One region of the Priestia sp. SIMBA_032 genome, then DNA from elsewhere that is predicted to be linked to it. Evidence: riboswitches for the same ligand, from Rfam matches in the RefSeq annotation. Region 1 holds a riboswitch; the other holds the start of a gene.
The links. A riboswitch is a leader RNA that binds a small molecule or an ion and turns the genes downstream of it on or off. The one in region 1 is predicted to bind S-adenosylmethionine.
Positions count from the first base shown of each region.

Region 2: it holds a riboswitch for S-adenosylmethionine, as region 1 does, so the genes downstream of both, SB717_RS02100 (trans-sulfuration enzyme family protein) here and SB717_RS20525 (methionine ABC transporter ATP-binding protein) in region 1, are expected to answer to the same signal.

Region 1 covers NZ_JAWRXD010000006.1:246,264-250,656, forward strand. Annotated here, with positions in the region: gene SB717_RS20495 (acyl-CoA dehydrogenase family protein) at 1-113, shown strand, start outside; gene SB717_RS20500 (arsenate reductase family protein) at 229-585, shown strand; gene gcvH (glycine cleavage system protein GcvH) at 721-1,104, shown strand; gene SB717_RS20510 (YusG family protein) at 1,184-1,429, shown strand; gene SB717_RS20515 (toprim domain-containing protein) at 1,611-1,961, shown strand; gene SB717_RS20520 (thioredoxin family protein) at 1,976-2,275, shown strand; SAM riboswitch class I at 2,456-2,563, shown strand; gene SB717_RS20525 (methionine ABC transporter ATP-binding protein) at 2,695-3,720, shown strand; gene SB717_RS20530 (methionine ABC transporter permease) at 3,713-4,381, shown strand.
Region 2 covers NZ_JAWRXD010000001.1:419,846-424,238, forward strand. Annotated here, with positions in the region: gene SB717_RS02085 (SIMPL domain-containing protein) at 1-581, shown strand, start outside; gene SB717_RS02090 (hypothetical protein) at 644-910, shown strand; gene SB717_RS02095 (trans-sulfuration enzyme family protein) at 946-2,127, opposite strand; gene SB717_RS02100 (trans-sulfuration enzyme family protein) at 2,111-3,256, opposite strand; SAM riboswitch class I at 3,328-3,445, opposite strand; gene SB717_RS02105 (DUF2642 domain-containing protein) at 3,613-4,275, opposite strand; gene SB717_RS02110 (spore coat protein) at 4,340-4,393, opposite strand, start outside.

The DNA of each region.
Region 1 (4,393 bases):
GAGTCATGCTTTCGTCTCTTCGCAAGTTAACGCGCTATACACCAATCAATGTGATTAGCGTAAAGCGTGAGATTGCGAAAACGCTTCTAGAAGTAGAGAAGTTCACAGTTTAAGGAAAAAGGAGCTCGTTTTGCGAGCTCCTTTTTGTTTAAGAAGCCTCTATCTAGGTAAATGATAAAGGATGTGTTAAAATACGAAAAAAGCTTAAAATAAAGGGTGGTTGACGAAATGTCATTATTTTTTTATTCATATCCAAAGTGTGGGACGTGCCGAAAAGCAAAGAAGTGGCTGGATGATAACGGAGTAGCGTATGAAGAAATTCATATTGTAGAAAACCCGCCAACAAAAGAGCAGCTGCAGTCTTATTATCAGAACAGCGGCTTAGAATTAAAAAAATTCTTTAATACAAGCGGTAAAAAATATCGCGAATTAGGGCTTAAAGATAAAGTAAGCAGTGCGAGTGAAGATGAACTTCTGTCTATTCTTGCGTCAGATGGCATGTTAATTAAGCGTCCGCTGCTAACAGATGGACAAAAAGTAACGCTTGGTTTCAAAGAAGAGCAGTTTGAAGACGTGTGGAAGTGAGTTTTCAAATAGAAAATTTTTACCTTTTACGTTACACTGTTAATAGGAAGTTATTTTAGGTTGTAGAAAGTGTTCTCCACGTTGAAGGCGCTTTTTATATAAACAAATTACGATACATATTTTGGAGGGATTAAGATGAGTACACCAAAAGATTTGCGTTATTCTGAAGAGCATGAATGGGTAAAAACAGAAGGAGACGTTGTCCGCGTAGGTATTACACATTTCGCTCAAGCTGAGCTTGGAGACATCGTATTCGTTGAACTGCCAGAAGTAGGAGCAACAGTAGAAGCTGACGAGCCGTTTGGCAGCGTTGAATCAGTAAAAACAGTTTCTGAGCTCTATGCACCAATTAGCGGTGAAGTTGTAGCAGTAAACGACAACTTAAGCGATAGCCCTGAACTTGTTAATGAATCTCCATACGAGGAAGCATGGATGATTACAATCAAACCATCTGATTCTTCTCAAGTAGACAAGCTAATGACAGCAGAGCAATACGAAGAAATGACAAACGAAGGATAATATTCCTCCATAAATTGTCTTTATGAAAAATTTTTGACTGGACACTCTATTAGTAAACAAACTAAAGGAGTGTCTTTTTATGTTTGAAAAACAAAAAATGGACGTTACAGATCGCGTTACAGCTAAATTTCATGACGGTGGTATGAAATTATATGTTGATAAGCAGCCAATTGGTGAAGTTAGTTACGGAACAAGCGGCAATGAATACCGCTTTGAAGAAGGATATTCGCAAGAAAATAATAAGTTTTATCAATATACGGACGTACAAAAACAAGGTGAAACGCAAAAATATACAGACTGCGACGAAGAAGCAGGATGGTGCTAAACAGTGGCAACTGCCGCTGTTTTTCTTGTTTTATGGAAACAATATGGCCTAAGCTGCCTTTTAAAACAGTTCTTTCTTGCAAATTTCTTTTAAAAAACAGGTGAACTGTGATACATTAACGAATATTGTATAGCATAAAGAAATGATGTTACTATACAACTGACGATTATGGGTGATGAAAATGGGGCTAATTGAAATTGAAAAAGTAATTATTGTCGAAGGAAAATCAGATAAAAAACGTATTCAAGATATCATTCGAGAACCAATTGAAATTATTTGTACAAACGGTACGATTAGTTTGTCAAAGCTGGATGAAATTATTGACTGTACGTTTAATAAAGAGGTATACATACTCGTTGACTCTGATGATTCAGGGAATAAGCTAAGAAAACAATTTAAACGAGAGCTTCCGGAAGCAGAGCATCTATATATTGATAAAATGTACCGAGAAGTTGCTGCCGCCCCTAGACATCACATAGCAACAGTATTACTGAGTGCCAATATCGATGTTAATGCAGAATTTTTAACATAAAAGGAATGAGCAACATGCAAGAATGGAGCGAAAAACAGCTTGATGATCAGTTGAAAGAAGGAGAAAGAGCGTTTATCTTTTTCCATACGCCTTTTTGCGGAACATGTCAGCTGGCAAAAAAAATGTTAACCGTGGCAGAAGCGATGCTGCCGGATGTAACCATCGGAATGAGCAATTTAAATTATATGCCTTCAAAAGCAGAATTATTTTCAATTGAAAGCGTACCTTGTTTGATTGAAGTGGAAAATGGTGAAATGGTAAAAAAACTCTACGCGTTTCATTCCATCGAGCACGTACTCGAGGAGCTTCGATAATCAAACGTTTGTTTAAAATGAAGAAATGGAAAGAGAGCGAACCGTTGGGGTTGTTGAAATCTTGGGATATTATCCCAAGAACAAAATCTGTTGACAGCCTATCTGACACATGCTAAAATCACACTCATGAATGTTCATAAATGAATGAATATTTCCCAAAAACAAAATAATTGTTGCGAACTCTTATCAAGAGAGGTGGAGGGACTGAGCCCTGTGAAACCCGGCAACCGTCAGACTAACTGAAATGGTGCCAATTCCTGCAAAGCTATGCGCTTTGAAAGATGAGAGAAAGGATTAAATATCGAGCCTTTCTGTCATGCGCAGAGAGGCTTTTTTAATGTGGAAAATTGTTTTAAGGCTTTTTCATCCTATAGGGCAACCTAACATAATTAAGTTTTTATTAAAGAAGGTGAAGAAATATGATTACATTAACAGACGTTACGAAAATTTATCAGGCCAAAAGCGGTCAAGTAACAGCTGTTGATAATGTGAATCTAACCGTTAACCAAGGTGAAATTTACGGAATTATTGGTTATAGCGGAGCGGGGAAAAGTTCTTTGATTCGCTTGCTAAACGGATTAGAAACACCAACGACAGGAACGGTTGAAGTAGCAGGTAATGATATTGGAAAAATTAAAGGCAGAAAACTCAGAAAAGCTAGACAAGAAATTAGTATGGTATTTCAACACTTTAATATTTTGTGGTCGCGTACGGTGAGAGAAAATATTGCTTTTCCGTTAGAAATAGCAGGGATTTCAAAAGAAAAAAGAATGAAACGAGTAGACGAACTCATTAAGCTAGTTGGACTTGAAGGTCGTGAAAATGCTTATCCATCACAGCTTAGCGGTGGACAAAAGCAGCGCGTTGGTATTGCTCGAGCGCTAGCGAACAATCCAAAAGTATTGCTTTGTGATGAAGCAACATCAGCGCTTGATCCTCAAACGACAGATTCTATTTTAGATCTGTTAGTAGATATTAATGAGAAGCTAGGGTTAACCATTGTATTGATTACTCATGAAATGCACGTCATTCGTAAAATTTGTCATCGAGTAGCCGTTATGGAAAATGGGGCAGTAGTAGAAGAAGGACAAGTGCTAGAAGTATTCAGAAAACCTAAGCAGCCGATTACGAAACGATTCGTTCAACAGATTTCTGAACCAGAGGAAACGTTTGAAACGATTGAACAAGTGAAAGAGCTGTATCCAAGCGGGCAAATTATTCAGCTGACGTTTGTTGGCGGAAAAGCAGAGCAGCCGCTCATTACAACGATTTTAAAACAGTTTGATGTAACGATTAATATTTTGCAAGGAAAGATTTCTCACACACAAACAGGTTCATACGGGACGTTGTTTGTTCATTTAGACGGAGAATTAACAGAAGTTGAAAAAGTCATTGCATACATTCATGAGCAGCAGGTAGAAGTGGAGGTAATGACAAATGCTTGAGAAACTATTTCCAAACGTTATTTTAGATGATTTTATTCAAGCGACAAATGAAACACTATATATGACGGCTATTTCAGTTGTAGCCACATTTGTTCTAGGTATTTTATTGGGCTTGCTTTTATTTTTAACGTCCAAAGGACAGCTTTGGCAAAACAAACCTTTATATGCCATTGTGTCAGCGGTTGTAAATATCTTTCGTTCCATTCCATTCATTATTCTAATTGTTTTACTGATTCCATTTACCAAAGCATTGGTAGGAAGTATTTTAGGTGCTAATGCAGCGTTACCTGCTTTAATTGTTGGAGCAGCACCATTTTATGCGCGTCTTGTAGAAATTGGTCTGCGCGAAATTGATAAAGGTGTGATTGAAGCTGCTAAATCAATGGGAGCAACAACAAGCACCATTATTTTTAAAGTGCTGTTACCTGAATCGCTGCCAGCTTTAATTTCCGGTTTGACGGTAACAACGATTGCATTAGTTGGCTATACGGCAATGGCGGGTGTGATTGGAGCCGGAGGTCTTGGAAACCTTGCATATTTAGAAGGATTCCAGCGCAGTCATAATGACGTAACGCTAGCCGCTACAATCTTAATTTTGATTATTGTATTTATTATCCAACTTATTGGAGATGCGATTACTGCAAAAATTGATAAAAGATAAAGGGAGGATTAT
Region 2 (4,393 bases), on a different contig from region 1:
GTGAAGGAACTGCTTCAGCCATTCCAAATGAAATTTCCATGACGATTGGAACTCGTACGGAAAACCGAGATGTTCAAGAAGCTTTAAAAGAAAATTCAGCTGTTTCAAACACTTTGCTGCAAGAGATGAAAAATCTTGGAATCAACGACCAGCAAATTGACACAGCTTCATTCACCATAAATCCTAAATATGATTACAGCGATGGAAAATCCACTCTTACAGGATACGAAGTACAGCACTTATTTAGAGTAAGAGTACAAGATGTAAAACAAGCAGGCGATGTCTATAACGCTACGTTTTCAAGCGGAGCCAACGTAGCGCAAGACCTTCAATTTCACGTTACAAATGATGATAAATATGAACAAGAAGCGATAAGTAAAGCTTTATTAAATGCTAAAGAAAAGGCCTTTACCATTGCCAACACGCTGCAGCTCCCTATTAACCAAATCCCTATTTTAATCGAAGAAGGACCCGTCTATCAGTCATCTGGCTCCTCGCCTAAGTTATTAGCAGCCTCTCCCCCTATTCAAGCTCAGTCCTTGACTGTATCTGCTTCTGTAAAAGTTACGTACACGTATTAATACTTATGGTAAAATATAAATTATTATAATGAAGAAACTAATCTAAAGGAGCTCTTTGCACAATGACTTCTGAACATTTACTAGCAGCTTATCAGACCCTATGGTTGAACCGTTCGTTCGCTTCTAACCAAGCCATGGCAAGTGAAGATCAGCTTCACGAAGCCATTCTGAAAGATTTAAAAGATGAAATGACTCACCCACGCGTTCGGCAAACACCGTATGTAAAATATCATCTTGGCATCAAAAGAATTCTAAACAGCAGTCTTTCCTCTGATGAAAAAGTTGCGCTTACGTCCCTATACACAAACCTTTTAGATAGCTGTATATAACAAGAAAAAGGACTTCCTTGATGGAAGTCCTTTTTTTATTTAATTAACGCTTTTTCTTCTAAGCTTTGAAAAACAGCGTTAAAGTCTTGCTTCAAATCCTCGAATTCCTCTAACCCTACTGAAAGGCGAAGAAGTGAATCAGTAATTCCTTTTTCTTCACGTACTTCTTTTGGGATACTTGCATGAGACATTGTTGCAGGATGCGTTAGAATGGATTCAACTGCACCTAGACTAACGCCAATTGAAGCCAATTTGACTCCTTGCAAAATATGTCGTGCTACTTTTTCATCCTGTACTTGGAAAGAAATCATAGCTCCGTATCCATTTGCTTGTTCTGAAATGAGTCTGTGGTCTGGATGACTTTTTAAACCTGGGTAGTATACACGGCTCACTAGAGATTGTTCTTCAAGCCACTTTGCAAACTGCAGTGCTGTTTTTAACTGTTGATCTAAACGAACTTTTAATGTCTTAATGCCTCGAAGCAGTAAAAAACAATCCTGTGGTCCTAAGATAGCACCAAAAGCATTTTGTACAAACCTTACTTCTTCCGCTAGCTTTTCATCGCTTACCACAACTAGACCGCCAATGACGTCACTGTGACCGCTGATATATTTTGTAGCACTATGAATTACAATATTTACACCAAGGTCAATCGGCTGCTGTAGATAAGGTGTTAAAAACGTGTTATCCACAATTGTAAGAACATTGCGCTCCTTCGCCAAACTTGCTACTGCTTTAATATCCGTTACTTGTAAAAATGGATTTGAAGGGCTTTCGACATAAATAGCCTTCGTATCTTTTGTGATAGCTTCTTCTACTTTTTCAACCTTCGTTGTATCAACAAAAGTTGTTTTGATACCAAACTTTGAAAATAATCGTGTTAATACACGATATGTCCCGCCGTACGTATCGTGTGAAACTAAAATTTCATCCCCTGATTCAAAAATAGATAACACCGAGGAGATAGCAGCCATACCTGATGAAAAAGCAAAGCCAGCGTATCCATTTTCTAGCTGAGCAATGGTGTTTTCTAAAGCCTCACGAGTTGGATTTCCTGAGCGAGAATAGTCATAGCGGCCGTCGTTCGTCTCATCTTCTTGGTTAAATGTAGATACCTGATAAATAGGTACGTTAACCGCTCCAAAATGACCGTCAATTCCTGTATTTGCATGAATTAAGTTCGTACCAAATCTATGTTTATTATTGTTGGTATGCATCAAATGCCTCCTTCAAATCTTTAATTAAATCATCTGCGTGCTCAATTCCAACTGATAATCGCAGTAAACAGTTTGTTACTCCAACACGATTTCGAATTTCCTCCGGAATGTCCGCGTGTGTTTGACGAGCTGGGAATGTCATTAAACTTTCTACGCCTCCTAAGCTTTCTGCAAATGTAATAACTTTGACATTTTCCAAAAGCGTGGACACGATGTCAGGGTGTGAGACAGCAAAAGAAATCATGCCTCCAAATCCAGTTGCTTGTTTCTTCATAATTTCATAGCCCGGATGTGTTTCAAGACCAGGGTAATACACTTTTTCCACGAGATCATGAGCAGTAAGCCAATTTGCAATTTTCAGTGCATTTTCGTTATGCTTTTCCATACGAAGCGCTAGCGTCTTAACACCGCGCAATAACAGCCAGCTATCTTGTGGACCTAAGATTGCCCCAGCTGCATTTTGATAAAAACGAATTTTCTCTCCTAAGCTACTACATCGAGCGACTACAAGACCAGCAACTACATCATTATGACCTCCAATGTATTTGCTTGCACTATGTATCACAATATCTGCTCCAAGCTCTAAAGGGCGCTGATAGTAAGGGGACATGAATGTATTGTCAATGATAGTAAGCAAATCATGCTGTTTAGCTAACGCAATTGCTTCTGGCAAATCAGTTACGTGCATCATTGGATTTGTAGGTGTTTCAATAAATAAAGCTTTCGTGTTGGGACGAAGCGCATCTTTTACTTGCTCGAGATGGGCTGTGTTGACGTACGAAACAGTAATTCCTTGCTCTGAAAAGATTTCATTTAGTACTCGATACGTTCCTCCGTATAAATCCTCTGATACAATTAAATGATCTCCGTTTTTAAATAGTGCTAAAACTGCCATTACACCCGCCATTCCTGAAGCGAATGCTGCTCCTACTTCGCCTTTTTCTAAAGCAGCAATTGCTTCTTCCAATGCTGTACGAGTAGGGTTTGCCGTACGTGCATAGTCAAATCCTGTACTTTGCCCTAAAGCAGGGTGAGCAAATGTTGATGCTTGGTAAATGGGGGTTGTAATAGAACCTGTTGAAGGGTCACGACCTACTCCTGAACGAACTAATAAAGTTTCAATTTTCATCTATTTCTCTCCTTAACTCAAAATAAAAAACACTCTTCACAGATGAAAGAGTGTTCGTTTATACACGATTTCTCTCATCTGTTAGAACAATACTGATGTTCCACAGGAATTAGCACCGTTCAAATGAATGTTTCATTTGATGGTTGCCGGGCATCGCAGGGCCAGTCCCTCCGCCACTCTTGATAAGAGTTCTATATAATTGTTGGTGGTTAACGTTTGTTGTTACTAACTTTAATAAAGATTTTCTTTATTGTCAACATAATTTTCTAAAAAATTTAAATCGTCTCATTTGTTTATTCAATATACTTGTCCTGATAAGCACATAAAAAAAAGAGACGACAGCGAGGTCTCTTTTTCTAAGGCAAGTGCACAGATTTTACATGAGCTAGCTTCCAATAGATACTTTCTCCATTTGCGGTAATTAGTTCAACAATATTATTAGAAACTTCTTTAAGTACGCCAATCTTTTCTGATTGATCCCCTAAATCTAATACAACCAGTTGATTTTCATATTTTTTAAGCTGCTCTTCAAAGTTTCTGACAAAAGGTGCAGAGGCGGGCCTTACTGGTAGCTCTTTGTCACTTAAAGAATAAGGGGTTAACTCATTGCTGTAAGGGGTAAGCCATTTCAAATGATGCAGAGAAACAAAGACATTTTTATACACTGGAGAATAAAACACAAGATAATCATTCAGCACGCTTGTAATATAGCCGTGCAATGATTTCCCTCCTGTCACATAAATTTCAATAAATTTCCCTTTTGCCTGCTGTAAAATATTACGATAGGAAATCCGCTGACTTTCTTCTATTAAGTTCTCTTCTATTTCACGTAAAACCGTATAGTCTTCTTCCGATACTTCCTGCAAACGATGCATGTGTAAAAGAGGAATATACAAATAATCATGTCCATTATACAAAATCATGACATCTAACCCTAAGTCAACAAGTCTGCCAATAAACTTAGTATTCCCTGAAATATCTACTTCTACAATTTTATTAATATAGCGATTTATACTCATTCTCCTCCCCCTTTCCTATATGACAGAAAAGGTGCTTTATAAGCACCTTTTTTGTTCTTATTCATTATGCTTTCCAGCGATAATTTTTTGTTTGGATGACTTGCTCTCTTGACGCTGA